DNA from 4 places in the Streptomyces sp. NPDC015171 genome. Region 1 is predicted to be linked to each of the others. Evidence: riboswitches for the same ligand, from Rfam matches in the RefSeq annotation. Region 1 holds a riboswitch; each other region holds the start of a gene.
The links. A riboswitch is a leader RNA that binds a small molecule or an ion and turns the genes downstream of it on or off. The one in region 1 is predicted to bind thiamine pyrophosphate.
Positions count from the first base shown of each region.

Region 2: another riboswitch for thiamine pyrophosphate. It lies ahead of ACF073_RS22855 (purine-cytosine permease family protein); the one in region 1 lies ahead of thiC (phosphomethylpyrimidine synthase ThiC).
Region 3: another riboswitch for thiamine pyrophosphate. It lies ahead of ACF073_RS25140 (thiamine ABC transporter substrate binding subunit); the one in region 1 lies ahead of thiC (phosphomethylpyrimidine synthase ThiC).
Region 4: another riboswitch for thiamine pyrophosphate. It lies ahead of thiO (glycine oxidase ThiO); the one in region 1 lies ahead of thiC (phosphomethylpyrimidine synthase ThiC).

Region 1 is NZ_JBIBUO010000010.1:198,696-205,795, reverse strand. It holds gene ACF073_RS26560 (IclR family transcriptional regulator) at 1-327, shown strand, start outside; gene ACF073_RS26555 (SsgA family sporulation/cell division regulator) at 427-864, shown strand; gene ACF073_RS26550 (YibE/F family protein) at 964-2,385, opposite strand; TPP riboswitch at 2,466-2,643, shown strand; gene thiC (phosphomethylpyrimidine synthase ThiC) at 2,636-4,420, shown strand; gene ACF073_RS26540 (hypothetical protein) at 4,540-5,403, opposite strand; gene ACF073_RS26535 (metallophosphoesterase) at 5,585-6,664, opposite strand; gene ACF073_RS26530 (LacI family DNA-binding transcriptional regulator) at 6,929-7,100, opposite strand, start outside.
Region 2 is NZ_JBIBUO010000008.1:195,939-203,038, reverse strand. It holds gene ACF073_RS22855 (purine-cytosine permease family protein) at 1-1,231, opposite strand, end outside; TPP riboswitch at 1,221-1,316, opposite strand; partial or broken gene ACF073_RS22850 (hypothetical protein) at 1,634-2,734, opposite strand; gene ACF073_RS22845 (acyl-CoA dehydrogenase family protein) at 2,907-4,112, opposite strand; gene ACF073_RS22840 (hypothetical protein) at 4,479-4,793, shown strand; gene ACF073_RS22835 (ArsR/SmtB family transcription factor) at 4,872-5,165, shown strand; gene ACF073_RS22830 (VOC family protein) at 5,162-5,551, shown strand; gene ACF073_RS22825 (contact-dependent growth inhibition system immunity protein) at 5,564-5,959, opposite strand; partial or broken gene ACF073_RS22820 (TetR/AcrR family transcriptional regulator) at 5,995-6,234, opposite strand; gene ACF073_RS22815 (phosphotransferase family protein) at 6,345-7,100, shown strand, end outside.
Region 3 is NZ_JBIBUO010000009.1:239,541-246,640, reverse strand. It holds gene ACF073_RS25155 (LAETG motif-containing sortase-dependent surface protein) at 1-440, shown strand, start outside; gene ACF073_RS25150 (ABC transporter ATP-binding protein) at 554-1,573, opposite strand; gene ACF073_RS25145 (ABC transporter permease) at 1,573-3,174, opposite strand; gene ACF073_RS25140 (thiamine ABC transporter substrate binding subunit) at 3,222-4,301, opposite strand; TPP riboswitch at 4,383-4,490, opposite strand; gene rlmN (23S rRNA (adenine(2503)-C(2))-methyltransferase RlmN) at 4,514-5,620, opposite strand; gene ACF073_RS25130 (hypothetical protein) at 5,798-6,106, shown strand; gene ACF073_RS25125 (hypothetical protein) at 6,187-6,399, opposite strand; gene ACF073_RS25120 (cytochrome P450) at 6,516-7,100, opposite strand, start outside.
Region 4 is NZ_JBIBUO010000013.1:226,078-233,177, reverse strand. It holds gene ACF073_RS30905 (deoxyribonuclease IV) at 1-125, opposite strand, end outside; gene pknB (Stk1 family PASTA domain-containing Ser/Thr kinase) at 236-2,176, opposite strand; gene ACF073_RS30895 (thiazole synthase) at 2,934-3,728, opposite strand; gene thiS (sulfur carrier protein ThiS) at 3,732-3,944, opposite strand; gene thiO (glycine oxidase ThiO) at 3,941-5,173, opposite strand; TPP riboswitch at 5,171-5,282, opposite strand; gene ACF073_RS30880 (hypothetical protein) at 5,336-5,686, shown strand; gene ACF073_RS30875 (NAD(P)/FAD-dependent oxidoreductase) at 5,719-6,951, shown strand; gene ACF073_RS30870 (Rv2175c family DNA-binding protein) at 7,079-7,100, shown strand, end outside.

The DNA of each region.
Region 1 (7,100 bases):
CTGCTCTCCCAGCTGGACGAGGAGGCGCGGCGCGACCACCTCGCCCGGTATCCCGCGCAGCCCATCACGCCGTACACCGTGCGGGACAACGACGCGCTGCTGCGGAGGCTGACCCGGCTGAGGCGCATGGAACCGGTGGTGGAGCGTCAGGAGTACGCCGTGGGAACGGTCTGCGCCGCGGTCCCGATCACGGTCGGCGCCACCGCCGCCACCATGGCCATCTCGCTGCCCGCCCAGGAGGCCGACCGGCTGCTGCCCGCGGCCCGTCGGCTGCAGGCGGAGATCGGGCGGCACCTGGGGTCGCTCACCCTCTCTATCAGTATCTGAAAACTTACTCCTTGTGATCTCCCGTGTACTTTCAGCAAGATTTGACCACGATGAGAGGGATCAATCCCGGCCAGTCGATGTCATATGACGGGGTAGAGAATGCGCGAGTCCGTACAGGCAGAGGTCATGATGAGTTTTCTCGTGTCGGAGGAGCTCTCCTTCCGCATTCCGGTGGAGTTGCGCTACGAGACCAGTGATCCCTATGCCGTGCGGCTCACTTTTCATCTGCCCGGTGACGCGCCTGTGACCTGGGCCTTCGGGCGGGAACTTTTGATCGACGGGGTCGGACGTCCGTGCGGGGAGGGGGATGTGCGCATCTCCCCCGCCGATTCCGAGGTGCTGGGCGAGGTGTTGATCCGGCTTCAGGTCGGCACCGACCAGGCCCTGTTCCGCTCGTCGACCCCGCCGCTCGTGGCCTTCCTCGACCGCACGGACAAGCTCGTGCCGCTCGGCCAGGAGACCGCGCTTGCCGACTTCGACGCCCATCTGGAGGAGGCCCTGGACCGCATCCTGGCCGAGGAGCAGAGCGCCGGCTGACGTCCCGGGGGACGGGGCGCCGGGCGCTCCGCCGTACTGCCCGAAATCATGCAGGAACGCTTCTGCGGAGGGCGCCGGGCCCGCCGGAGCCCGCCGTGCTCACCGCTTGCGCCGCCGGCCCCGGCCGCCGCGCGCCGGCGCGGGCAGCGCCCCGGACGCCGCCCCGGCGTCCGGGCCGGGGCGGTCGGCCGCCACGACCAGCGCGGCCAGCGCCGTCGTCACCGGGACCGAGGCGACCAGACCGATCGAGCCCACCAGCGTGCGCACGATCTCCTCGGCCACCAGCTCGCTGTTGGCCACGGTCCCGACGCTGCTCTGCGCGATCGAGAACAGCAGCAGCAACGGCAGCGCGGCACCGGCGTACGCCAGCACCAGGGTGTTGACCACGGACGCGATGTGGTCGCGGCCGATGCGGATGCCCGCCCGGTACAGCCCGCGCCAGCCCATCGACGGGTTGGCCTCGTGCAGCTCCCACACGGCCGACGTCTGGGTGACCGTCACATCGTCCAGGACACCGAGCGAACCGATGATGACGCCGGCCAGCAGCAGACCGCTCATGTCGATCGACGGATACAGCCCATGGATCAGACCGGTGCTGTCGTCCGTGTTGCCGGTCAGCGCGGCCCAGCCGATGAACAGCGAGCCGAGTACCCCGATCAGCACGAGGGAGATCAGCGTGCCGAGCACCGCCACCGAGGTCCGGGCCGACAGGCCGTGGCACATGTACAGGGCGATCAGCATGATGGCGCTCGCCCCGACCACGGCCACCAGCAGCGGGTTCGATCCCTGGAGGATCGCGGGCAGGATGAACAGCGTCAGCACCAGGAAGCTCACGGCCAGCGCGACCAGCGCCATGACACCGCGCAGCCGCCCCACCACGACGACGGCCACCGCGAAGATCCCCGCGAGCAGAGCCATGGGGAACTTCCGGTTCACATCGGTCACCGCGTACTGCAGTTCCTTCGGGGCCGAGGGTTCGTAGGCGACCACGACCTTCTCGCCCTGGTGCAGCTGGCGCGACTGGTCCGGCTGCACGATCTCCGTGAACGTACGGCCCTTGTCCTTGCCGGTGTCGACCCGGACGGTCGCCTTCTTGCAGTCTCCGTCGGCCTGTTGCTGGGCCGAGGTGCCCTCGGCGGTGGAGGTGTCGCCGGTCGGGGTGCCGCCGGAGGCGTTGACCGACTTGCAGCTGACCTCGACGACTTGGGTGACCGTTGCCTGCTGGGTCTGCCGGTCGAAGCCGACGCCGGTGCGCTTGTGGGACGGGGCCTCCCCGGGCCAGAGCACCACGAGGCCGACCAGGACCGCGGCGGTGAAGGGGACCAGTACCGCGGCGATGACCTTGCGCAGGTGCTTGGAGACAGGAGCCGCGGGACCGTGGCTGTGACTGTGACTGTGGCCGTGCCCGTGCCCAGGACCGGTGTCACGGCCGCCCGCCGGGGCTCCGTGGCCGTGTGCGCCGCCCTGTCCCGAGCCGTCTCGGCGGAGTGGCTCGGGTGGCTGCTGGGGATACTGCTCCATCCTGGTCACCGCCAGATCATCGCAAGAACGGCGGGGGCCCACTGTTCACCGCGCCACACATGACGCTAGCGTGGAGGCACCTTTGCACACGCGGGAGCTCGGAGCACCGGGCTGAGAGGGCGCTGACCTCCGTAGACGCGATGTTTCACGTGGAACGAACGATGTTCCACAGGAAACCTCGCCAGACGGAAGCCGCTGCGTCGACCGCTGAACCTGTTACCGGGTAATGCCGGCGTAGGGAGTAGGTCTCATGACCAACAAGGACGCACGCACGCCTGCCTCCGTCCAGGACGAGAAGTCCCAGGAGGCCGGGAAGTCCATCGGCTGGCACAAGGCGTATGTCGAGGGCTCGCGCCCCGACCTGCGGGTGCCGGTCCGTCAGGTGCATCTCACCAACGGGCAGTCGGTCACGCTGTACGACACCTCGGGCCCGTACACCGACCCTCTCGTCGAGACGGACGTCCGCAGGGGCCTGCTGCCGCTGCGGGAGAACTGGATCGTCGCCCGCGGCGACACGGAGGAGTACGCGGGCCGTCCGGTCCGCCCCGAGGACGACGGGATCAAGCACACCTCGCCGCGCGGCGGCCTGCGGAACCTGGACGCGGTCTTCCCCGGCCGCCCGCGTCAGCCGCGGCGGGGCCGGGGCGGGCAGGCGGTGACCCAGCTCGCGTACGCCCGCCGGGGCGAGATCACGCCCGAGATGGAGTTCGTGGCCGTCCGGGAGAACGTTCCGGCCGAGGTGGTGCGGGAGGAGATCGCGGCGGGCCGGGCCGTGCTGCCGGCCAATGTGAACCACCCGGAGATCGAACCGATGATCATCGGCAAGCGGTTCCTGGTGAAGGTGAACGCCAACATCGGCAACTCCGCGGTGACGTCCTCCATCGAGGAAGAGGTCGAGAAGATGACCTGGGCGACCCGCTGGGGCGCCGACACGGTCATGGACCTGTCCACCGGCCGCAACATCCACACCACCCGCGAGTGGGTGCTGCGCAACTCCCCCGTCCCCATCGGTACGGTGCCGCTCTACCAGGCGCTGGAGAAGGTCGACGGCAAGGCCGAGGAACTGACCTGGGAGATCTACAAGGACACCGTCATCGAGCAGGCCGAGCAGGGCGTGGACTACATGACCGTCCACGCGGGCGTCCGGCTGCCGTACGTCCCGCTCACCGCCAACCGCAAGACCGGCATCGTCTCGCGCGGCGGCTCGATCATGGCCGCATGGTGCCTGGCGCACCACAAGGAATCGTTCCTGTACGAGAACTTCGAAGAGCTGTGCGAGATCCTCGCCGCCTACGACGTCACGTACTCGCTGGGCGACGGTCTCAGGCCGGGGTCGATCGCGGACGCCAACGACGAGGCGCAGTTCGCGGAGCTGCGCACGCTCGGGGAACTCAACACGATCGCCAAGCGTTTCAACGTACAGACCATGATCGAGGGCCCGGGCCATGTCCCGATGCACAAGATCAAGGAGAACATCGACCTTCAGCAGGAGATCTGCGATGAAGCCCCGTTCTATACGCTCGGCCCGCTGACCACGGACATCGCGCCGGCCTACGACCACATCACCTCCGGTATCGGCGCCGCGATGATCGCCTGGTGGGGCACGGCGATGCTCTGCTACGTCACGCCCAAGGAGCACCTGGGCCTGCCCAACCGGGACGACGTCAAGACCGGCGTGATCACCTACAAGATCGCCGCGCACGCGGCGGACCTCGCCAAGGGGCACCCGGGTGCGCAGGAGTGGGACGACGCGCTGTCCGACGCCCGCTTCGAGTTCCGGTGGGAGGACCAGTTCAACCTCGCCCTGGACCCGGTGACGGCACGGGAGTTCCACGACGAGACCCTGCCGGCGGAGCCCGCCAAGACGGCCCACTTCTGCTCCATGTGCGGTCCGAAGTTCTGCAGCATGAAGATCTCGCAGGACATCCGGAGGGAGCACGGCGGCAGCCGGGCCGAGGTCGAGGAGGGCATGGCCCAGAAGTCGAAGGAGTTCGCGGAGGCCGGCAACCGGGTGTATCTGCCGATCGCCGACTGAACCACGTGCGGTGGACGCGCCGCGCCGGCCGGTGAGCCGGCGGACGCGGCGCGCGGGCTCGCGGCCGGCCGGGGTGGTGGCATCACCACACCGCCCGGCCGCTCGGCTCGCCGGGCGCGCTAGTCGGGCTGGTGCTCCGGGCCGCCGAAGTCCGGGCTGGTGTAGTCGGGGCTGGTGTAGCGCGGGCGGCCGGACGCGGTGCCGTCGTCGGGGCTGCTGAAGCCGGGGCGGTCGTAGCCCAGGCGCGGCATGCGGCCGGTCGATGGGGGTGGAGCCGGGTGAGGAACGGCCGGCGAGTCGGCCGCGGCCAGCGCCTCCCGGAGGAAGGGCAGAATGCCGCGCCCCAGCAGAGCGTCCCGCCAGGCATCTCTGGCCCTGGCCAGCTCTTCGCTCGCGGCGGCCTGTGTCCGGGCGTCCGCCGCGGTGCTGTTGCGCAGCGCGGTGAGCACCAGCCCGACGGCGGCCACGAGGATCGCCACCGCGGTGATGGCGCCGAACACCCAGCCGGTGGTGAGCAGGGTCCGGGCGAGCATCTCACCGGGGCTCAGCATCTTCAGGATGTAGCCGACGAGCAGGAAGATCGCCGCGGCCATCCCGGAGAGGACGGGGGCCAGGACGGCGATGACCGCGATGGCGCCCGCGCCGGTGCTCTCGGCGGCCTCGCCGAGGGTCGTGGCGAGATCCGCCGCAGCCGAACCGGGGCCGGCGGCATCGGAGTTGTCCGCGGCCGGCGGGACGGACAGCGCCGGATGGCGCAGCTCGTCACGGACCTGGACGTAGTGCTGGTACTCGGCCGCCGCGGCTGCCGTGATCAGGGCGGAGGCGTTGAGTGCCATGGTGCGCAGTTGCTCGGTGTTGAGCCGCTCGCCGACGGCGGCCAGTTCCGGTCGGTGTGGTGCGGAGCGCAGCGCCTCGTCGAGGAGCCGCTCGAATTCCAGGCGGTCCTCGCTCTGCAGATGCTGCGGAACGCTGTTCATGTGCATCCCCCGGTGCTCCGTAGGGCTTGGGGCTCGCACGCCGGCGAGCCGTCGGGCAGAAACGGAGGGGAGCCTGCTACGGATAAGCCGATGGTAGAGCCGTGACGGCGCGTGGTGACAGGGGATTGCCGGAAATTGCGTCCCGGCCTGCGCGAACGCCGCCGGAGGACGCCTGCCCCCGGAACGGTCAGTTATCCAGCGGGAGTTGCTGGACCAGCAGCTTTCCGGCCATGGTCACTCCGCCGTCCATGGCGATGGCGAGTCCGTCGGCGTAGACGTGCGGTCCCTCGACGACCGGACCCGTGCTCTCCTCGCCCTCCTCGGAGCCGACCTCGCCGAGCAGGTAGGGAATGGGGCTGTGCCCGTGAACGACCCGGGTGCCGCCGTACGTATCGAGGAGGGAGCGCACGGCGTCGGCGCCGCCCTCGTCCCGGAAGGAGAAGCGCTTGGTGAACTTGCGGAACAGGTCCCAGACCTCGTCGGCGTCGTTACGCGTCAGCGTCTCGCGGACGGTGTCGTTGACCGCCTCGATCGAGTCGCCGTAGTCGAGGTAGGCCGTGGTGTCGGAGTGGAGCAGCAGATACCCGTCGACCTCCTCGACGGCGTCGAGGCGGGCCATCCACTGCAGGTGGTGGTCCTGGAGCCGGTCCATGTCGGTCTTCTGGCCGCCGTTGAGCAGCCAGGCCGCCTGGAAGGTGGCGGTGCCCGCGCCGGAGTTGACGGGGGTGTCGCCGAAGCGCTTGGCGCCGAGCAGCAGCAGCTCGTGGTTGCCCATGAGGGCCTTGCAGTAGCCGCCGGCCGCGGCGGCCTCGGCGGACAGCCGCATGACCAGGTCGATGACGCCGATCCCGTCCGGGCCGCGGTCGGTGAAGTCGCCGAGGAACCACAGCCGGGTGGTGCCGGCGCACCACTGCCCCGAGTCGTCGATCAGCCCCTGCTCCCGCAGGGCGGCCTCCAGCTCGTCCAGATAGCCGTGCACGTCGCCAACGACGTAGAGCGGTCCAGGGCCGGTCGCGGGCTGCGGGACCGGAGCCGCGGGCGCGGCCTCGACGCGGACCTGGACGGTGTCACCGCGGTTGATGACGGGCAGGTCGCGCTGGGTGGGCGTGTAGCCCTCGGGGTACGCCTCGTCGGCGGCCGGGAGGGCGTCGCCGGGGTGGACGCTGCTGACGTACGGACCGGTCTCGTGGACGTACGCGGGTACCCGGAAGTCGCGCAGCGTCGCTGTCCGCTCCGCCTCGGGTCCCTGACCGGCCCCCTGAGTCATCAGACCCCTCCACCATCGCGCCGCATCTGCACCCCTTCGGACTGCCTGGTCGCAGCGGTCCGCGGTGTCGTGGGCCCATCATAGGAATGCGCGTAGCGCCGTGTGATGACCCAGGGGTGGTGAATCGGAACAAGACTCCAGTTCACTGCGGCTTTCGCCCCGTTTGGACCGGTGTTCGGCCGGCGGTCGACCGGCCGGACCGCGGTTCACCGCCCCCCGTGCCGCACCGGTCGTGCCCCGCACCGGCAGGTGCGGGGCACGGTGCTACGTGTCGTCCGGGGTCCGCGGCGGGCTGACCGTCGTGCGCGGGGGCCGCCGCTGGGAGGACGAGCGCACGATCAGCTCGGTCGGTATCACCTGCTCGACCGGGTGATCGGACTCGACGCCCTCGATGGCGTCGATGAGGAGCTGGACGACGGCGGTGCCGATGCGGCGC
Region 2 (7,100 bases), on a different contig from region 1:
CCGGCCACCACGGCTGCGGCTCCGCCTCCTCCGCCCGCAGGTCGATCGGCCGGCCGCCGCGCGCCCTCTTCCGGGCCGCCCAGTCGACGATCACGATCGCGACGAACGCGGGGATCCAGTAGCCGACGAACAGCAGCACGTTCTGGAAGCGGGCCGTCGTGTCGGCGGCGTGCATCCACAGCACCAGCGGAAACCCGAGCAGCGCGGCGAGCGCGGCGGCGACCGGCCGCGGCACCCGCACGCCGACGGTCTGCAGCGCCAGCGACCCGCTGTAGTCGTTCATGGCGTTGCTGCACAGCGCCGCGAGAGCGACCGCGAGGAGCCCGAACGCGCCGAGCGCACCGCCGCCGAGCAGCCGGTCCACACCACGGGCGCTCTGGTCGGTGAACTGCGCGGCCCCCCACAGGCCGAGCGCCTGTACCGCGACGAAGGACACGCCGACACCGAGCAGGGTGCACCAGAACATGCGCGTCCGGGATGCCGTTCGTGGCAGGTAGCGGCTGAAGTCGCTCGCGTAGGGGGCCCACGAGAGAGCGAGACTCAGAGCGATGGCGCAGGTCAGCACGAACGCGCCGGCCCGATCGGCGCCGTGCACGGTCGTGGCCGTCGTGGGCTGGGTGCCGTGCGCGAGCTTCACCGCCAACGCGACGAACGCGACGGCGAGCGCGAAGGTCATCACCGTCTGCAACCGGTGGATCGCCTCGTACCCGATCACGCCCAGCACCCCCTGGGCCGCCAGCATCACCAGGACACCCAGCCAGAAGGGCCAGCCGCACAGCTGGGCCAGCGCGTCCCCGCCGAACAGGCCGATCAGCGCGTCCCAGGCGATGGACGACAGCCACTGCAGAGCGCCCGGCAGGGCCACGGCCCGGCCGAAGGCCAGCCTCGCCAGCGGCAGCTGGCCCGCTCCGGTCTGGCTTCCCCAGGTCCCCAGATAAGCCGTGGGCACCGCACCGACCACGGTGCCGAGCACCACGGCCAGCAAGGCGGTGGCGAAGTCCAGACCGAGGGCCGCCCCGACGGTGCCGCTGAACACGCCGGTCATCGTCAGGTTCGGGGCGAACCACACGGTGAAGAGGCGCCGGGGACCGCCGTAGCGGGCGTCCTCGGGCACCGGTGTGATCCCGCGCGTCTCCACCCGCAGATCGCCGGGGGCCGCCGGCATCCGGCCGTCGAAGACGCGTCGCACCTCGGCGACGGCCGTCTCTTCATGGGCGTACGGCAACGACATACGACATCCCTCCGCCAGTCCTAACTGGTTCAGGTTCAACGGGTGTGATCTCAGCCCCCGTGCGGGGGCACCCCGTGTCCAGGTACGCCGGCCAGAATAGCCCGGATCGGTGGCCGGTTCCGGCCGGGGTGAGGGGGGCCGCGCGGACCGGGTGACCGCGATCCCGACACGGCGAGCGCGGCGGCCCCTCCGAGAGCCGGGCCGGCTCCACCCCGCGTCCCGGCGGTGCGCACCGCGCTCGGCAGCTTCGGACCGGCGGGACGGGGCCCGGGACAGAGGGGACGGGCCCCGGGACCGGCGGACGGGCCTTCACTCTCGGAGACGAGGTTCGACCTCGACCCGGCCCGCCGCGAGGGTGGGCATCCGGCGACTCGCCGAGGACGGCGGATGGGGGGGACGAAGTCAGGAACGCGCCCTCGCCGGTGCGCTGTTGTAGGCCTGCGCCCGCAGGGCCGGGCGGCCCGAGCGCAGGGCCTCGGCGGGCCAGGACAGAGTGACCGTGCGCGACTCGCCGAGGAGGAGCCACAGGTAGTTGTCGCTGTACAGGGTCGGCAGGACGCGGCCCTCGCCCCGGCCGTCCAGCAGCGAGAGACGGACCATGGCGGCGACGGCGGGGCCGCGGTTGCGGACGGTGGCGGTCAGCTGGTGACGGGGGCCCGTGCGGGAGAGGCTCGTGACCGAGACCGACAGCTTGACCTGCCGCACCGTGTTGAGCGCTCTCATGTCCTCCGGAGTGCGGTGACGCCAGTAGGTGTTGCGGGACAGCACCCGGCCCCCGCTGTCTTCGAGGGTGCGCCGCAGCAGGTGCAGGGCGGGCACGTCGTCCGGCCGTCCGGCGGTGAACGCCGGTGCGGTGGAGGACGGGGCGATGTCGAGCCTCGCGGACCTCGGGGTGCCCAGGGGGCGGCCCGCGAGGTCGTGGGCGCGGGCCGTGACCGTGACGCCCTTCATCGCGGTGGCGGTGTGGTTGACCGCGAGGACCTGCCACTTCAGCGGGTCCGCCTGGACATGCAGGGGCTCGCAGGCGCTGCGGGCGCCGTAGTAGGTGCCGTTGACGTCGAAGTCGTAGTCGCACGTCTGCCAGACCGTGCTGTGCCAGGCCGGGTGGGACAGGTGGTCCTCGTACTGCGGGGACCAGCGGGTGCCGGGGCCGCCGTCGGTGGCGTGGGCGGCCGGGTGGTCGTGGTCCTCGGTCGAGGCGGTGGCCGTGCGGTGCCGTGCGAGGTCCGTGCCCGGGTTCCGGCTGTCGATCACGGACAGGGACCACAGCGAGTTGCCCCAGCTCGTGTTGCGCAGGCCGCAGCTGATCCGCAGGTACCGGCTGGTCCGTGCGGTGAACTCCGCGACATGGAGACTGGCGTCGCCGTTGTCGCAAGGCAGGGGTACGGCGGTGTTGTCGACGGTCTTCGCATCGGTCCAGGTGGAGTCGTCGGAGGAGACCTGCACCACGAACCGTGCCGCGTAGGCCTGTTCCCACACGAGGTCGACGCGGTCGAAGGACTGCTGGAAACGTTGTCTGACAACGTTGCCAACGGCTGATCCGTGCCGCCGCCCCTGTCAAGGCTCGCGACAGGATCGGGGGGTGACCGCAGCGATCACTGACGGGACGTCATGTGCCCGGCGCTCGCCTCGGGGTGACCCGTCCGCCGTCTCCGCCCCGTTCGCGTCCGTCGGCTCAGACGAGGAAGGTGGGCTGCTCGGTGATGCCCAGCAGGCTGCGGCCGTAGATCTCCCGGCCGAGGTCGGGGTTGACGACGCCGTGGCGGGACGCGGTGCCCAGGTCGCGCCAGATCCGCTGGAGGGGGTTGGCCAGGGCGAAGGCGCTCGCACCCGACACGGAGACGAGGCGGTCCACCGCCTCGCGGCTGCGGATCGCGGCGACGGCGGTGTCCATACGGACCCGGGCCCGCTCACCGACCGTCAGTTCCCGGCCCTCGGCGGCGGCGTGGTCGAGGTCGTCGGCGGCCCGGTAGGCGTGCAGTCGGGCGGTGTCGACGAGGGAAGCCGCGTCGGCGAAGGCGAGCTGGACGCTGGGCGAGTCGGCGAGGCGCGCGTAGACGGTCAGGGCCATCGGCTTGCGGGCCGCCGTGGCGAGGGCCAGCTCCAGGGCCGCCCCGGCCATGCCCAGCATGGGGGCGACGACCGTGAGCGCGAGCATCGAGGAGACCGCGACGGCGTTGCGGGGCTCGCCCTCGTGGCGGCCGGCGTAGGCACCGGCCAGGACACCTCCCATGCTGAGCGTCCGGTGGGCCGGCACCCTCACCTGGTCGACGACGAGGGAGTTGCTCCCGGTGCCGGCCATACCCGCGACATGCCAGGTGTCCTCGACCGTCACCTCGGCGACCGGCACCAGGGCGATCACCGGCGGCTGGTCCGCCGCGCTCGGGGCGATCGCCAGGACCACCCAGCCGGCGTGGTCGATGCCCGAGGCCCAGCCCCACCGGCCCGTCACGACGAGATCGCCGTTCTCGGCGGCGACCGCGCCGCCCGACGGGGTCAGTGATGCGGCGACCGCCGTGTCCCGGTCCCGGCCCCAGACGTCCGTACGGGCCTGGTCGTCCATCAGCGAGGCGACGAGGCTGCCCCCGGCGTAGATCGTCGCGATCCACGCGGCGGAGGCGTCACCTCGGGCCAGTTCGGCCGTCACCTCCATGCAGGTACGCACCCCGGCCCCGAAGCCGCCGAAGGCGCGCGGTGTGCCGAGACGGAACATGCCCGCCTCGCGCAGGGCACGGGCGGCCTCGTCCGGCACCCTGCGCAACCGTTCGCCCTCCGCCGCCTGCCCGGCGAGAAGGGGCACGAGCCCGCCGGCCGTCGCCGTCAACTCGGCACGCACACCGGTCTCATCGGCCAGCGAGGGGGAAAGCAGGGGCGGGTTCACGGCAGGGCTCCCTCGGGTGCGGGATCGGGGACGGCACACGATGTCATGAGCCGCCCCCGGTATCCGCGGGACGCGCTCATCGCGTGGACAGCGGCGCGGGAAGTGCCACACGGGCGCCGGAACGAACGCCGGTGCCACCACGGGGGACATCCGTGACACAGGATGCGGCGACGGACACGGCGGACGGGCGGCACCGGACGTCCAGTGCCCCTGAACCACGCGCACCGGCAGGAGCTGCGCACGACACGAGCGGTGGTGGCACCGGCTCGGCCATCTCGCCCAGGTACGGCAGCTGCGCCTGCCCGCCCACCGCACCTCCGACGGGCTCACCGGCAGTTCGGGTACACGGCGCCGACCGACTGCCAGGTGCTCATCGTCCCCTGGGCCGGCCTGCTCGACCACCCGCACCTCCCCCGGCTGCCGTCCCTGGCCGTCGCTCCCGCCCCGGCCCCGCAGGCCCGGCTGCTGCTCGCCCGTCTCGACACCGCCCGGGCTCTCTCCCGGCAGCCCGGCCCGGCGGGCACCGACGCGGCGCGCGCGACGCTGACCACGCTGCTGAGCGGCCTGGTACGGGCCCGCTCCCCCGTCGCCGCCCCACCGCAGCCACCGCGCACGGCGGCCATGGCGTACGCCGGCCCCAGCCACTTCCGCCGCGTCCGCCGCACCGCGTACGGAAAGTGACCGCGAGGGCGGGGAGACCTGGGCCTCCTGAGCCCGCCCGACTTGATAGGCAAGCCGGCACTTGCCTATGGTGAGGAGGTGCCGGACGACCTCTTCAAGGCCTTGGCCGACCCCACCCGCAGAAAGATCCTCGACGAGCTGACGGAGCGGAACGGTCAGACCCTGTTCGAAATATGCGCGCGGCTGACGACCAAGCACGGTCTGGGCTCGTCCCGGCAGGCGATCAGCCAGCACCTCGCCGTACTGGAAGGCGCGGGCCTGATCCGGACCAGGCGCCAGGGCCGCTTCAAGTTCCACGACCTCACCACCGAGCCGCTTGAGCGCATCGTCACCCGGTGGCTCAGCCCTCACGCACCGGAGGACACCCCATGAGGATCCACCTCACCAGCGTCTTCGTCGACGACCAGGAAAAAGCGCTGCGCTTCTACACGGAGGTGCTGGGCTTCGTGAAGAAGCACGACGTCCCGCTGGGCGACACGGTCCGGTGGCTGACCGTGGTCTCCCCGGAGGAACCCGGCGGCACCGAACTGCTCCTCGAACCCTCCGGCCATCCCGCGGTACGGCCGTACAAGACGGCACTGGTGGACGACGGCATCCCGGCCGCCTCCTTCGCCGTGGACGACGTCCGGGCGGAGTTCGACCGACTGCGCGCACTGGGGGTGTACTTCACCCAGGAACCGCTGGAGATGGGCACGATCACCACCGCGGTGCTGGACGACACCTGCGGCAACCTGATCCAGATCGTGCACAGCGAGTAGGGCGCCCGCCGCCTACCGGGCCAGAAAACGCTCCGCCGCCCGCTTCAGGTCCAGCGGCAGGCCACTCGGCTCCGAGACGATCAGGCGCAGCTCGCGCCCGAGTTCGGGTACCGCGCTCCACACCTCGCCGCCCCGGCTGAGCACGGCGGCCAGCAGGTCGCCCGCGTACAGGTCGCCCTCCGCCATCGGGTCCGCTCGCAGCACCTCGAACGCCAGCGGCAAAAGGTGGGCAAGCCCCACGTTCTGGCCGATCAGCAGCCGCATGTCCGCGACCGTCAACTCGCCGAGGGGCTTGCGCCGCAGCGCGTGCGCGGTCGCCACGAGCCGGGTCGCGTCACCCGGCGGGTCCGGCCAGCGGTCGCGCTCCAGCTGTTCGAGGGAGCGGTCGCGGTCGATGTGCGAAGTCACCGGTGGATCGTCCCACGCCGACCGCCGGCGCCGCCTCAGTCCTGCCGGAAGATGCGGTCCAGCTGGTGGTTCAGGACCGCGGCGGCCGCCTCCGCGCTGCGCTGGCCGACGAGAACGCCGGTGCCGAGCCCGGCCGACATGGCGAGCAGGCCGACGGCCTCCTCGCGCCCGTCCGTACCGGGGCGGAGCAGATCGCGCTCCTCCGCCTGGCGCAGGAGTGCGACCAAGGCACCCTCGGCGGCATCGGGGTCGCTGATGAAGGGCTGCGCGGCGAGCACGCGAGCGAGATCAACCGCCGCATGCTGGGCTTCATGGCCTCCCACGACTGACGACCAGCTTCTCGAACGGCACCGGGGCGGCCCTTCGCGATCACTAGGCTGCTGTCATGGCTGAGGGCGGGAGTGCGGCGACGGGTGCGACCGGGGCGGATGCCGCGGGGTGGGCGCGTACCCGGGCGTGGGTGGAGCGGAGCCTGCGGCCCGGGGACCGGATCGATGCCGTGGTGGGACTGCGCGGCGGCTGGACCTCGCAGATGCGCCGCATCGAGGTCGCGGGAGCGGACGAACCGTACTCCCTCGTGCTTCGGTCCTTCGTCAAACCGTTCTACGTGAAGCACGCGTGGGGGCTGCTCACGCGGGAGGCGGACGTACTGCGGCTGCTCGCCGGCACGAACGTGCCGGCCGCGCGTCTTCATGGCGTCGACGCGGACGCAGAGCACTGCGACCATCCGTCGCTGCTGATGTCGTTGCTCCCGGGGCGTCTCCGGCTGGACGGGACGGACCTCGATCGGGAGAGCGAGCTGCTCGCCGCGCAACTGGTCGCGATACACGGGCTGTCCGTCCCGGAGGCCGCGCGGCCGCGCGACTACGAGGCGTGGACCGGTCCGGAGCGGGTGAGGCTTCCCGGGAGCCCGAGCCGGCCGGACGTGTGGCAACGCGCGGTGGAGGTGATCCGCCGTCCGCCCCCGCCGTACCGGCCCCGCTTCCTGCACCGTGACTTCCACCCCGGGAACGTGCTCTTCGGCGGGGAAGGGCACGACCTGGCCGTCACGGGTGTCGTGGACTGGGTGGAGACGTCCTGGGGACCCGCCGACCTGGACGTGGCGCACTGCTCCACCGCGCTCGCTCTGCTGCACGGGGTA
Region 3 (7,100 bases), on a different contig from region 1:
CGGGGTCGAAGGAGGGCGCCCGGATCACCTTCGCCGAGGACTGGAAGCCGAACGCCACCTACCGGGTGCACGTCAAGGCCGAGCGGGCCGTCGACGAGGACATACAGCCCGATCTGGTGACCCCCTCCACCGCCTGCAAGACCGAGAGCCAGACCCCGACGCCGCCGGCCTCCACGACGCCGTCGTCCTCCCCGTCGGAATCCGCCCCGGCCGAGTCGGCGACCCCGACCCCGGCGCCGTCCGCCTCCGAGTCCAGCACCGCCCCCGCGGACACCTCGGGCAACGCGCCCTCCCCGGCCGCCGGTGACTCGAACCTCGCCGAGACCGGTGCGAACTCCAACACCGGCCTGATCGCCGGCCTGGCGGCCGCCCTGGTCGTCGTCGGCGGCGGCGCGGTCTGGTTCGGCATGCGCCGCCGCGGAGCGAGCCGCGACAGCTGACACCGGGCCGCCGCACCGCTCACGGCGCCCCACTCGCGTACCCCCCGCGGCCCGTCCCCCTATCCCCAGGGAACGGGCCGCGGTGGTGTGCCGGTGCCGCGTCCGGGCCCGGATCAGTCGAGGACGACGGTCTCGGCCGCGTCGAACTCCACGCCGGCCAGGGCACCGGGCTCCGGCGTGTCGCGCAGCGCGCAGGCCGCTTCGATCCGCGGCCCGTCCACCGGCTGAAGGTGCACGGAGACATGGGTGCCCTTGAAGGTGCGGGCGGTCACCGTGCAGGCCAGCCCCTGGTCGGCCGGCACCAGCCGCACCCCGGCGGGGCGGACGAGGACGGTACGGCCGCCCTGCGGCGAGCCGTCGGGCACCGGCAGCTTGCCCCACGGGCTGTCCGCGACCGTGCCCGCGACCGTCGCCGGCACCACGTTCTCGAAGCCGAGGAAGCGGGCCACGAACGCGTCGGCGGGCCGCTGCCACACCTCGATCGGCGTCCCGGACTGCGCGATCCGCCCGTCCCGCATCACCACCACCCGGTCGGCCAGCGCGAACGCCTCGCCCTGGTCGTGGGTCACGGCGAGCACGGTCGTGCCCAACCGGCCGAACAGCTCCCGCAGTTCGACCACGAGCCGCTCCCGCAGCGAGCGGTCGAGCTGGCCGAGCGGTTCGTCCAGCATGAGCAGCCGGGGGCGGGGCGCCAGCGCCCGGGCGAGGGCCACGCGCTGCTGCTCGCCGCCGGACAGCGCGGCGACCGCCCGCCGGGCGGCACCCGGCAACCCGACCAGCTCCAGCAACTGGCCCACCTCGGCGTCCCGTTCGCCCTTGGTGACGCCGTGCATCCGCAGCCCGAACGCCACGTTCGCGCCGACGTCCCGCTGCGGGAACAGCTGGTGGTCCTGGAACATCAGCCCGACGCCCCGCTTGTGCGCGGGCACGCCCCGCTGGTCGCGCCCGCCGAGCAGCACCCGCCCGGAGTCCAGCGGCTGCAGACCGGCGACGGCCCGCAGCAGCGTCGACTTGCCGCTGCCGCTGGGGCCGAGCACACACACCACCTCGTGCTCGGCGACATCGAGACCGACCGCGTCGAGCACGGCCCGCCCGCCGAACCGCACGGTCGCGGCATCCAGGCTCAGCAGCATCAGAACTCCCCCGTCCGGTCGGTCCGCAGCCGCTCGAGGATCAGCAGCGCGGCGGCGCACACCACCATCAGAATCGTCGAAAGGGCCATCGCCTGGCCGTAGTTGAGATCGCCGGGGCGGCTGAGCAGCCGGGCCACGGCGACCGGGAGCGTGGGGTTGTCGGGCCGGGCGATGAACACCGTCGCCCCGAACTCGCCCAGCGACACGGCGAACGCGAACCCGGCGGCGACCAGCAGCGCCCGCCGCACCATCGGCAGATCGACCTCCCGCCACACCCGCCAGGGCGAGGCCCCGAGCACGGCGGCGGCCTCCCTGAGGCGGACGTCCACCGCGCGCAGCACGGGCAGCATCGTCCGGACGACGAAGGGGGCGCCGACCAGCGCCTGGGCGAGCGGCACCAGGATCCACGACTGGCGCAGGTCCAGCGGCGGCTTGTCGAGCGCGATGAGGAAGCCGAAGCCGACGGTCACGGCGGAGACGCCGAGCGGCAGCATCAGCAGCGCGTCGAAGCCCCGTACCAGCCGTCCCGCGTCCCGGCGGGCCAGCGCGGCGGCGGCGAGAGCGCCGATCACCACGGCGATGGCGGTCGCGGCGGCAGCGTACTCCAGCGAGGTCCACACCGCCTGCACGGGCGCCACCAGGAACGTACCGCCGTCCGCGTCGGCCAGCGCCCGGTAGTAGCCGAAGCCGGGCGCGTCGAGCGAGCGCCGCACGAGCACGGCGAGCGGCAGGACCAGGAGCAGCGCGATGGTGCCGAGGACCCCGGCGAGCAGCGCCCGCTGCCCGGCCCCGCGCGGCCGGCGGGCGGTGCCGGAGGCGTCCACCAGCCGCAGGGCGCTCTCCCGGCGCCGTACCGTCCAGGCGTGCACGGCCAGGATCGCGCCGACCGCGGCGAACTGGACGAGGGTGAGGACGGCCGCCGTGGACAGGTCGAAGATCTCGGAGGTCTGCCGGTAGATCTCCACTTCGAGGGTGGAGAAGGCGGGGCCGCCGAGGATCTGCACCACACCGAAGGAGGTGAAGGTGAACAGGAACACCATCAGGGCGGCGGCGGCCACGGCGGGCCCGAGCGCGGGCAGCGTGACCTTCCGCCACGCGCCCAGCGGGGAGGCGCCCAGCATCCGGGCGGCCTCCTCCTGCCGGGGGTCGAGCTGGGCCCACAGCCCGCCGACGGTCCGTACGACGACGGCGTAGTTGAAGAAGACATGGGCGAGCAGGATCGCCCACACCGTGGTGTCGAGCCGTACCCCCCACAGCTCGTCCAGGAGGCCGTGGTGTCCGACCAGCGCCAGGAAGGCGCTGCCGGCCACCACGGTCGGCAGCACGAAGGGAACCGTGACGACGGCCCGCAGCACCTGCTTGCCCGGGAAGTCGAGGCGGGCGAAGACATAGGCGGCGGGCAGCGCGAGCAGCAGGGTGAGCGCGGTGGAGGCGAGCGCCTGCCAGGTGGTGAACCACAGCACGTGCCGGATGTCCGGCTGCGCGAGGACGTCCGCGATCCGCCCGAACCGCCAGACGCCGTCGGCCTTCAGTCCGCGGACGACGATCGCGGCCACCGGCCAGGCGAAGAACAGCGCGAAGAACGCGACCGGCAGGGCCATCAGCCCGAGCCGGGCCGCGTTCCCGCGCCGGTCCCGCTCACGGCCCGTCACTTCAGTACGAGCGACGTCCACGTCTTGACCCACTGGTCGCGGTTGGCGGCGATCTTGCCGGGCGCCATGGTCTCGGGGTGCTCGGCGGCCGGCCCGTACGCGGTGAACTCGGCGGGCACCTTCGCGCCCCCCACCACCGGGTAGACGTACATGTTCAGCGGCATGTCCTCCTGGAACTCCTTGGAGACCAGGAAGTCGACGAACGCCTTGGCGCCCTCGGGGTTGCCGGCGTTGCTCAGCACCCCGGCGAACTCGGTCTGCCGGAAGCAGGTGCCGCTCACCACACCCGTCGGGGCGGTGCTCGGCCGCTTCTTGGCGTAGATCACCTCAGCGGGCGGCGAGGAGGCGTACGACACCACGAGCGGCCGGTCGCCGCCCGCCTTCCTGCCCCCGGAGGAGCCGGAGAACTCCTGGGAGTAGGCCTGCTCCCAGCCGTCGACGACCTTGACGCCGTTGGCCTTGAGCTTCTTCCAGTACTCCGGCCAGCCCTTGTCGCCGTAGCTCGCGGCGCTGCCGAGCAGTAAGCCGAGCCCCGGCGAGGAGGTGGCCGCGTTCTCGGTGACGAGGAGGTTCTTGTACGCGGGATCGGCCAGGTCGGCGAAGGACCGCGGCGGGGCCAGCTTGTGCTCGCTGAAGTAGGCCTTGTCGTAGTTGACGCAGATGTCGCCGTAGTCGACGGGCGTGACCCGGTGCTCGGCCTTGTCGAGCTGGTAGGCGGCGCCGACCGTGTCGAGGCCCTTGGCCGTGTACGGCTGGAAGAGGCCGTTGTCGAGGGCCCGGGACAGCAGGGTGTTGTCGACGCCGAAGAAGACGTCGCCCTGCGGGTGGTCCTTGGTCAGGATCGCCTTGTTGACGGCCTGCCCGGCGTCGCCGTCCTCGAGGACCCTGACCCGGTACCCGGAGCGCTTCTCGAAGTCCTTGAGCACGTTCTTCGAGACGGCCCACGAGTTGTGGCTGACCAGCGTCACGGTCTTGGAGTCGGACGACGCCGTGCCGCCCGAGCCGCACCCGGTCAGGGCGGGCAGCGCGATCAGGCCGAGCCCGACCGCCGCGGCCGTGAGGGTCTTGTTGTGCACTGGATGTCCTCCTGGGGGTTGGCCAGGAAGAGACGCGGCCCTGCCCGGCTCCGCGGGGCGGAGCCGGGCAGGGCGCAACAGCTTGAGTGATGACCGAACTTCCTACCCAGAATGACCTGGGCGAGGTTCAGAGGGTCTGCGGCCCGGTTGCCGCACTCTCAGCGCTGTGGCGCTCCCCTGTCGGAATATGAAGTTGTGTGGACCCGGCCAGGTTACCGCTCGGTGGCCGCGAGCTGACCGCAGGCTCCGTCGATCTCCTGCCCACGGGTGTCCCGTACGGTGACGGGCACCCCGTGCGCGGCGATGGCCTCGACGAACGCCTTCTCGTCCTCGGGCCGCGACGCGGTCCACTTCGAACCCGGCGTCGGGTTCAGCGGGATCAGGTTGACGTGCACGGGCCTGCCCTTGAGCAGCCGGCCGAGCCGGTCGCCGCGCCAGGCCTGGTCGTTGATGTCCCGGATCAGGGCGTACTCGATGGACAGCCGGCGCCCGCTCTTCTCCGCGTACTCGAACCCGGCGTCCAGCACCTCACGCACCTTCCAGCGCGTGTTGACGGGGACGAGGGTGTCGCGCAGCTCGTCGTCGGGGGCGTGCAGGGAGATCGCGAGCCGGCACTTGAAGCCCTCGTCGGCGAACCGGTGGATGGCCGGCACCAGCCCGACGGTCGACACGGTGATCCCGCGCTGCGAGAGCCCGAGGCCGTCGGGGGCCGGGTCGGTGAGCGCGCGGATGGCACCGACGACCCGCTTGTAGTTGGCGAGCGGCTCGCCCATGCCCATGAACACGATGTTGGACAGCCGCGCCGGGCCGCCGGGCACCTCCCCGTCCCGGAGCGCCCGCATCCCGTCCACGATCTGGTGGACGATCTCGGCGGTGGACAGGTTGCGGTCCAGGCCCGCCTGGCCGGTGGCGCAGAACGGGCAGTTCATGCCGCATCCGGCCTGCGAGCTGATGCACATGGTGACCCGGTCCGGGTACCGCATCAGCACCGACTCGACCAGCGTCCCGTCGAACAGCCGCCACAGCGTCTTGCGCGTGGTGCCCTGGTCGGTGGACAGATGCCGGACGACGGTCATCAGCTCGGGGAACAGCGCTTCCCGGAGCTTGGCGCGCGAACCGGCGGGGATGTCGGTCCACTGCTCCGGGTCGTGCGTGTACCGCGCGAAGTAGTGCTGCGCGAGCTGCTTGGCACGGAACGGCTTCTCACCGGTCTCGGCCACAGCGTCCTTGCGCTCGGCGGGCGTGAGATCGGCGAGATGCCGCGGCGGCTTCTTGGCTCCGCGCGGGGCGACGAATGTGAGTTCTCCGGGCTTAGGCATGGCGCTACCAGTGTCGCAGATCCACTTGGGTGACCCGGGGCCGTCGGCCGCTGGGGTGACCGGCGACACCCGGAGGCCGCCCTGGCCCGTCCGAGCCCGCTCGGCCCGGCTGGCACGGGGATGCGCCGCGTAGCAGCCTGGAGACAGGGAACATCCGCCGCATGACAGCCCGAGGAGATGGCCGTGACTTCTGCTGGCTACGACACCACGTCGGACACCGCGTTCTTCGCCGAGATCACGGACGTGTTCAGGAAGCACCCTGAGGCGGCCGGGAAATACGCCCTCGCGAGTCTCGCCGTGGAGCGCGAGCTGGACGTCGACTACGCCCGGCAGTACGGAGTCTCCCGGATCGAGGGCGGCCGGGTCATCACCGAGTTCCATGACCGGGACAGCGATCGGCCGGTGATCCGGGCCCGGCTCTGCGTCAAGTACGAGCTGCGGGGACAAGAGCTGAAGTGCGTGCACTGGATGGAAGCCGAGGAGTGACCGCCACCGCCGGCGGCGACCGCGTGGACGTCCGCCAGCGGCACGGGGCGTTTGCCAGGGGCCCCTGGCGGCAGCCGTGCTCAGTCGTCCGCGGTGCCGCTCCTGCCCAGGCTCCGGCTTCGCTTCTTGCCTGAGTCGCGCACCAGCTCGCCCAGTACGAGCGTCACGGCCGCGACGACACGGGCCCAGCGCGGCCCGCCGCGGTCCGCCCAGACCACGCAGACGCATCCGCCGACGACGAGCGCCAGAACCCCGAGCAGTAGAAAGATCATGTTCCCCACCTGTGCGGTCATGCCGGAAGCCGTGGTCCCGGACGACTTGGTCGTTCCCGCAGACGTCCCACACGCGCGCATGGTTCCGGCACCACCGTCACCACGTCACCGCGTCAACACGTCACCACGTCACCACGTCACCACGTCACCGGCAGAGCCGTCGGTCCGCGGATCAGGCCCCGGCGCTGGAACTCGACCTCCTCCGGTCGCACGGCCAGCCGGATGCCGGGGAACCGGGCGAGCACGGAGCCGATCACGACCTCGGCCTCCATCCGGGCCATCACCGCGGCCAGGCAGTGGTGCGGGCCGTGGCCGAAGGCCAGGTGGGGGCCGTTGCTCCGGTCGAAGTCCAGGGCGTCGGGGTCGGGGAAGACGCCGGGGTCGCGGTTGGCGGCGACGTAGGAGTTGTAGACCACGTCCCCGGCCCGGACCAGCCGTCCGCCGACCTCGACGTCCTCGGTGGCGATCCGGGGGATGCCGACGCCGTTGCGGTGCGGGACGTAGCGGAACAGTTCCTCCACGGCCCGCGGCAGCAGCTCCGGCTCCCGGCGCAGCCGGTCCAGGTGCCCGGGATGCGTGAGCAGCGCGTACATCATCGAACCGCTGTTGTTACGGACCGCGTGGCCGCCGCTGACCTGTACGGCGATGGCGAGGGAGACCGCCTCGTCGTCGGTGATCTCTCCCGTGGCGGTGGCCCGCGCCAGCACCCCGGCCAGGTCTTC
Region 4 (7,100 bases), on a different contig from region 1:
AAGACCTGCACGGTCTCCGCCTTCAGCTCACGGGCGTAGGACAGCCCGACGGAGTGCAGGCCGCCGGCCACGGGCACATGGCCGCCGACGGGATTGCGGGGGAGGGAGGACTGATCGGGACTCACCCGTTCAGGGTGTCATGCCCGCCCCGCACCCGGACCACGGTCCCCGGTGACCCCGCTCACCAGGCGCTCCGCGTCCACCGAGCCCGCCGAGCCGGCGGGGCTCGCCGCGCTCACCGGATGGTGATGGTGACCGTCGACCCCTTGGGCGCCGTCTCGCCGCCCTCCACCGACTGCTTCTTCACGGTGTCGCCGAACAGCCCGAGCAGGCCGCGGTCCTCGTCCACCTCGAAGCCCGCGCCCTCCAGGGCGTCGTGCGCCTCGTCCACGCTGTCGCCGACCACGTCCGGGACCTCGACCATCTCGGGGCCCTTGGACAGCGTCAGCGTCACCGTGTCGCCCTCGGCGGCCTCGGCGCCCTCCTTCGGGCTCTGCGCGGCGACCTTGCCCTTGTCGTACTCCGAGTTGACCCGCCCCTGGGCGACCTTCACCTTCAGGCCGGCGTCGGTCAGCTCCTCCTTGGCGCTGTCCAGGTCGTCGCCGGTGACGTCCGGCATGTCGATCGGGCTGCCCTTGCTGACGACCAGCGCGATCGCCGAGCCCGCGTGCCGCTTGGTGCCCGCGTCCGGGGTCGTACGGATCACCGAGCCCCGGGGGACGTCGTCGTCGAACGCGCGGGTGACCATGCCCGGCGCCAGGCCGTCCGCCTTCAGCCGCGCCCGGGCCTTCGCCAGGGACTGCCCCTTCACGTCCGGCACGTTCACCGTCTCCGGGCCCAGCGACACGGTCAGTGTCACCGAGTCGTGGTCGCGGATCCGCGCGCCGGGCGCCGGGTCGCTGCCGATCACCGTGCCGCGCTCGAAGGCGTCGCTGTAGGCGCGCTTGACCTGGCCGACGTCGAGCCCGGCCGACGTCAGCCGCTCCCTCGCCTGCGTCTCGGTCTTCGCCAGCAGCGGCGGCACCTTGGTGAACTGGCCCGAGTTGATGTACCAGACCCCGGCGCCCACGCCGAACACCACCAGGACGGCCGCGATCAGCGCCAGCACCGCGCGCGAGGGCCGCGCGGGGCGCCTGCGGCGGGGCGGTACGGGCGGGCTCTGGAAGCGGGCGGTGCGGTCGATGCCGTCGGCCGCGCCCTCGTCGAGCGCGTCCTCGTCGACGGGCAGCGGCCGGGGCACGGTCAGCGCGCGCGGGATCACGCTCGTCCGGTCCTCGGCGTTGTCGTGGCCCGCGGTCAGCGCCTGCGGCGGCAGCGTGTCCAGCTGCTCGTCGGTCAGCGCCGAGCGGGCCTCGCGGACCTGCGCGAGGAGCGCCACGGCGTCGTGCGGCCGGACGTCCGGGGTGCGGGCGGCGGCCGACGCGACCAGCTGGTCCAGCGCGTACGGCAGCCCGGGCACGAGTGCCGAAGGCGGCGGTACGTCCTCGTGGATGTGCTTGTAGAGCACCTGCGCCGGGGAGTCCCCGGAGTGCGGCTTCGTGCCGGTCAGCATCTCGTACAGGACCACGCCGCACGCGTACACGTCGACGCGCGGGTCCGTGGTGCCCTGCTCTATCTGCTCGGGCGCGAGATACGAGACGGTGCCGAGGACGGAGCCCGTCGTGCTGGTGACCGTGTCCACCGAGCGCACCAGACCGAAGTCGGCGACCTTGACCCGGCCGTCGTCGCCTATGAGCACGTTCTCCGGCTTCATGTCCCGGTGCACGAACCCGGCCCGGTGCGCGGCACCCAGCGCGGCGAGCACCGGCTCCAGGATGTCCAGCGCGGCCCGGGGCTGCACGGCACCCCGTTCCCGCAGCACGTCCCGCAGGGTGCATCCGGCGATGTACTCCATCGCCAGGTAGACGTACGACCCGTCGGTCCCCTGGTCGAAGACCTGCACCACGTTGGGGTGGTCGAGCCGGGCGACGGACTTGGCCTCCCGGATGAACCGCTCGACGAAGGTCCCGTCGACCGCGAGCGCCGGGTGCATCACCTTCAGCGCGAGAACGCGGTCGAGGCGGGTGTCCAGGGCCCGGTAGACCGTGGCCATCCCACCCGCCGCGATCCGCGCGTCGACGCGGTACCGGCCGTCGAGCACCTGCCCGACGAGGGGGTCCTGAAGGGTCGTATCCACGAGAGGCGAGTCTACGAGGGCCGACCGACAGCACCGCCCCGCCCACCGGCATCGGAGCCCGACTGAAGCCGACCTGTGACGCTTCCCACGCCGACGAAGAACACCCGCCGAGCCGCCCACCCCCGAAAACCCCACGGCCACCGCCCCCCGACACCTCCACACCCCGCCCCGGGAGGGCTTGTCCTCGCCTCTCCGCGACGTGCCCGCGTTCCGCCGCCGGGCGAGGCCCCACCTGTGCCCGGCGGCGGCGACCGGCGGCGGTGGCCCCGGGAGGGCTTGCCCCGCCTCTCCACGACGTGCCCGCGTTCCGCCGCCGGGCGAGGCCCCACCTGTGTCCGGCGGCGGCGACCGGCGGCGGTGGCCCTGGGAGGGTTTGTCGGCGTCTCTCCGCGACGTGCCCGCGTTCCGCCGCCGGGCGAGGCGTCACCTGTGCCCGGCGGCGGCGACCGGCGGCGGTGGCCCCGGGAGGGCTTGTCGGTGCCTCTCCACGACGTGCCCGTGTTCCACTGCCAGAGGCGACGCCGCGTCTGTGCCCGGCGGCGGCCGGCGGTCGAGGTGTTCCGGGAAGGGCCCTCCTGGGCCCGTCCGCGGCGCACCTGCGCTCCGGCCGCCCCGCCTGCGCACCTCCCGCCCCCCCCGCCACGGACCGGAGGCCGCCGGCGGCGCGGTTGTTCCACGGGAAAGTCCCGCCCTCCGGCCGGCGGTGACGGGCGGTGCGTGGGTGGGGAAGGACGGGCAGGCCAGCCGCAGCGGACGGTCAGAACGCGGGGCGCTCGGGATCCAGCACGGCCAGGCCCTCCGCAGGAGACGACGCCTCCGCGAGGTACCTACGCGGAATCCGCCCCGCCAGCCGGGCCAGCCGGCCCCCCTCCACGGCATGCCTCATCGCGGCAGCCATCAGCTCCGGCTCCTGCGCCCGCGTCACCGCGGAGGCGAGCATCACCCCCGCACACCCCAGCTCCATCGCCAGCGCCGCGTCGGACGCCGTACCGGCCCCCGCGTCCAGAATCACCGGCACGCGCGCGTGCTCCACGATCAACTGGAAGTTGTGCGGATTGCGGATCCCGAGCCCGGAGCCGATCGGCGAACCGAGCGGCATCACCGCCGCACACCCGACATCCTCCAGCTTCCGCGCGAGCACGGGATCGTCGTTCGTGTACGGCAGCACCGTGAACCCGTCGTCGACCAGCGTCTCCGCAGCCTCCAGCGTCTCCACCGGATCCGGCAGCAGCGTCCGCTCGTCGGCGATGACCTCCAGCTTGACCAGGTCCGTACCCAGCGCCTCCCGCGCCAGCCGTGCGGTCAGCACGGCCTCACCCGCGGTGAAACAGCCGGCCGTGTTCGGCAGCACCCGGATGCCCAGCTTCTCCAGCACCGAGAGCACCGAACCGTGCACGGAGGGGTCCACCCGGCGCATGGCGACGGTCGTCAGCTCCGTACCCGAGGTGACCAGGGCCCGCTCCAGCACCTCCAGGCTCGGCGCCCCGCCCGTGCCCATGATCAGCCGGGAGGAGAAGGTCAGTCCACCGAGGACCAGGGGATCGTCGGCCATGGTTCAGCCTCCCTGTACGGCGGTGAGGACTTCGACCCGGTCGCCCTCGGCGAGGGCGGTCGTCGCCCACCGCGTGCGCGGGACGACGGTCTCGTTGACGGCGGCGGCCACCCCGCGCGGCGCCGCGGTGAGCGTCTCCACCAGCGCGTCCAGCGCGGTGCCGGGCACCACCTGACGGGGTTCACCGTTGACCGAGATGGTCAGGGACATGTTCATGCGTGCTGCTCCAGCTTGTCCGTCTCGGAGGTCTGGGAGGTCTCGGAGGAATCCGAGAAATCGGAGGTGTCGGGCGTCCCGTCCGGGGGCGCGGCGCCGAACCGCAACGGGGTGAACGGGCGTGCCGCCTCCGGGAGGTCCCCGGTGGCCAGGACATCCGCCAGCACGTCCCCGGTGACCGGCGTGAGCAGCACCCCGTTGCGGTAGTGCCCGGTGGCCAGCACCAGCCCGGGAAGACCGGACGGCCCGAGCAGCGGCGCGTTGTCGGGGGAACCGGGACGCAGACCGGCCCGGGTCTCGGTGAGCGGCAGCTCGGTGATGCCGGGCACCAGCTCATGGGCGTCCCGCAGCAGCTCGTACACACCGCCGGCCGTGACCGTCGTGTCCCAGCCCAGCTCCTCGCTGGTGGCGCCGACGACCAGTTCGCCGTTCTCCCGGGGCACCAGATAGACATGGCTGCCGCGCACCACGGCCCGCACGGTCCGGCTCAAGAACGGCGCGTACCGGCGCGGCACGGTCAGCCGCAGCACCTGCCCCTTGACCGGCCGCACCGGAGGCAGCAGCTCGTCCGGCACGCCCGCCAGGCGCCCGCTCAGGCTGCCGGCCGCGAGCACCACCTGCGCCGCGCGCAGCCCGGTGCCGTCCGCCGTGGTGACCCCGACGGCCCGGCCCGCCGCCACATCGAGCCGCTCCGCCCAGGCGTGGTGGAACACCACACCGGCCCGCTCGCACGCGGCCACCAGGGCCGCCGCGAGCCGGCGCGGGTCGATCTGGTGGTCGCCGTCGACCCGCAGCCCGCCGCGCACCCCCGGCGCGAGCATGGGTTCGAGGCGCCGGCACTCCCGCCCGGACAGCCACTCCGAAGCCAGCCCCGAGCGCTGCTGGAGCGCGTGCAGTTCGCGCAGATGGGCGCGGTCGTCGGCGTCCAGCGCGACGGCGAGCGTGCCGCAGCGGCGGTAGCCGAGGTCGTGGCCGGTCAGCTCGGTCAGCTCGGCCGCGAACTCCGGATAGCGGCGGGCCGACTCCAGGTTCAGGGCGAGCAGCCTCTCCTCGCCGTAGTGCAGCTCCGTGACCGCGGCCAGCATCCCGGCCGCGACCTGCGCGGCCCCGCCGCCCGGCGTGGGATCCACCACAGCCGTGCCGAGCCCGCGCTGCGCCGCGCGCCAGGCCGTGACCAGACCGATGATTCCGCCCCCGATGACGAGGACGTCGGAGGTACGTGACGACATGGGCGTTCAGCCCCTCCCTTCGCCGGCATGACCCGGATCAGGTTCGTACGGTCGGAGGCCGCCAGCCTCCCTCTCAGCCCGGTGCGTCCGGGCTCCCGCGAGTGCTTGTACGGTGGCCACCCTAGCCCTCCGCCCGCCCCGCTCGTAAGGGAGCCCCGCCCCATGGCCAGGTCGCTCGACGGACTCACCCTCGCCCCCGTGGCGGACCAAGCCCCAGGTCAGGTGGGTACGCGCACCCGGTTCGCGTACCACGAGAAGGACGGCCGGATCTGGGCCGAGTACGCCGGCGGCGACGTCGTACGGGGCCACCTGGTCGGCACCCGCGAGGGCGACCGGCTCGACTTCCGGTACGTCCAGCTGAAGACCGACGGGACGACCGCCTCGGGGCACTGCGTGTCCGCGGTCGTGGAGCTGCCGGACGGGCGGGTGCGGCTGGAGGAGACCTGGGAGTGGGAGTCCGGCACGGGCTCGGGCACCAGCGTCGTGGAGCAGGTCACCGAGCACGCCCCCTGACTGACAGATCGTCAATTGTCTATGGTGATCGAGTGAGCGAGCAGACAGCGCAAGAGGGCACGGCACCGGGGCGGCGCGTGGTCGTCGTCGGCGCGGGCATGGCCGGCGTGCAGACCGCGGTCGCCCTGCGGGAACAGGGCTTCCGGGGCGGCGTGAGCGTCATCGGCGCCGAGCCGCACCAGCCGTACGACCGGCCGCCGCTGTCGAAGGCCGTCCTGCTCGGCAAGGCCGAGGACTCCGCCTTCGACGTGGACTTCGAGGTCCTCGGGGTCGAGCTGCGGCTCGGCTGCGAGGTGCACGGCGTGCGCCCCGCAGAGCACGAGCTGGACACCGAGTCGGGCCCGGTGCCGTACGACGTCCTGGTCCTGGCCACCGGCGCCGAACCGATCACCCTGCCCGGCACCGAGGGCGTGCCCGGGGTGCATCTGCTGCGCACCCTGGACGACGCCGAACGGCTGCGGCCCGTGCTCGCCCGGCAGCACGACATCGTGGTCGTGGGCGCCGGCTGGATCGGCGCCGAGTTCGCCACCGCGGCCCGCGAGGCCGGCTGCGCGGTGACCGTCGTGGAGGCGGCCGGCCGGCCGCTCGCCGGCGCGCTGCCCGCCGAGGTCGCCGCGCCCATGGCCGCCTGGTACGCCGACAGCGGTACGGAACTGCGCACCCACGCGCGCGTGGAGCGCGTCGAGCCCGGCGCCGTGGTGCTGGCCGACGGCACCCGGCTGCCCGCGGGCGCCGTCGTCGTCGGTATCGGCGCCCGCCCCGCCACCGCCTGGCTCGCGGGCTCCGGCGTCGAGCTGGGCGCGCACGGCGAGGTGCTCGCGGACGCCCGCCTGCGCACCTCCCTGCCGGACGTGTACGCCGTCGGCGACTGCGCCTCCTTCCCCTCGGCCCGCTACGGCGAGCGGCTCCTCGTCCACCACTGGGACAACGCCCTCCAGGGCCCGCGCACGGTCGCCGCGAACATCCTGGGCGAGACGGCGGCGGTCTACGACCCGGTGCCGTACTTCTGGTCCGAGCAGTTCGGCCGGTTCGTGCAGTACGCGGGCCACCACGCGGCGGCCGACCGCCTGGTGTGGCGGGGCGAGCCGGAGGGCCCGTCCTGGACGGTGTGCTGGCTGCGCGAGGACCGCCTGGTGGCCCTGCTGGCGGTGGGCCGGCCGCGCGACCTGGCCCAGGGCAGACGGCTGATCGAGGCCGGCCGCCGGATGGACGCGGGGGCCCTGTCCGACCCGGCCCGGCCGCTGAAGGACGCCACGGTAGGCTGATCGGCGGCCGGTGGCCGGGCCGCGGGGGCCGCGTGACCAGCCACGACGGCCTCACGGGGGGCGCCGGACCCGCAGACGGGCGCCGGTGCATCGCGGCCGGACCGGCGGAGCGCCTAGGCTAGTTTCCGTGACCGAGATTGACGCAAAGA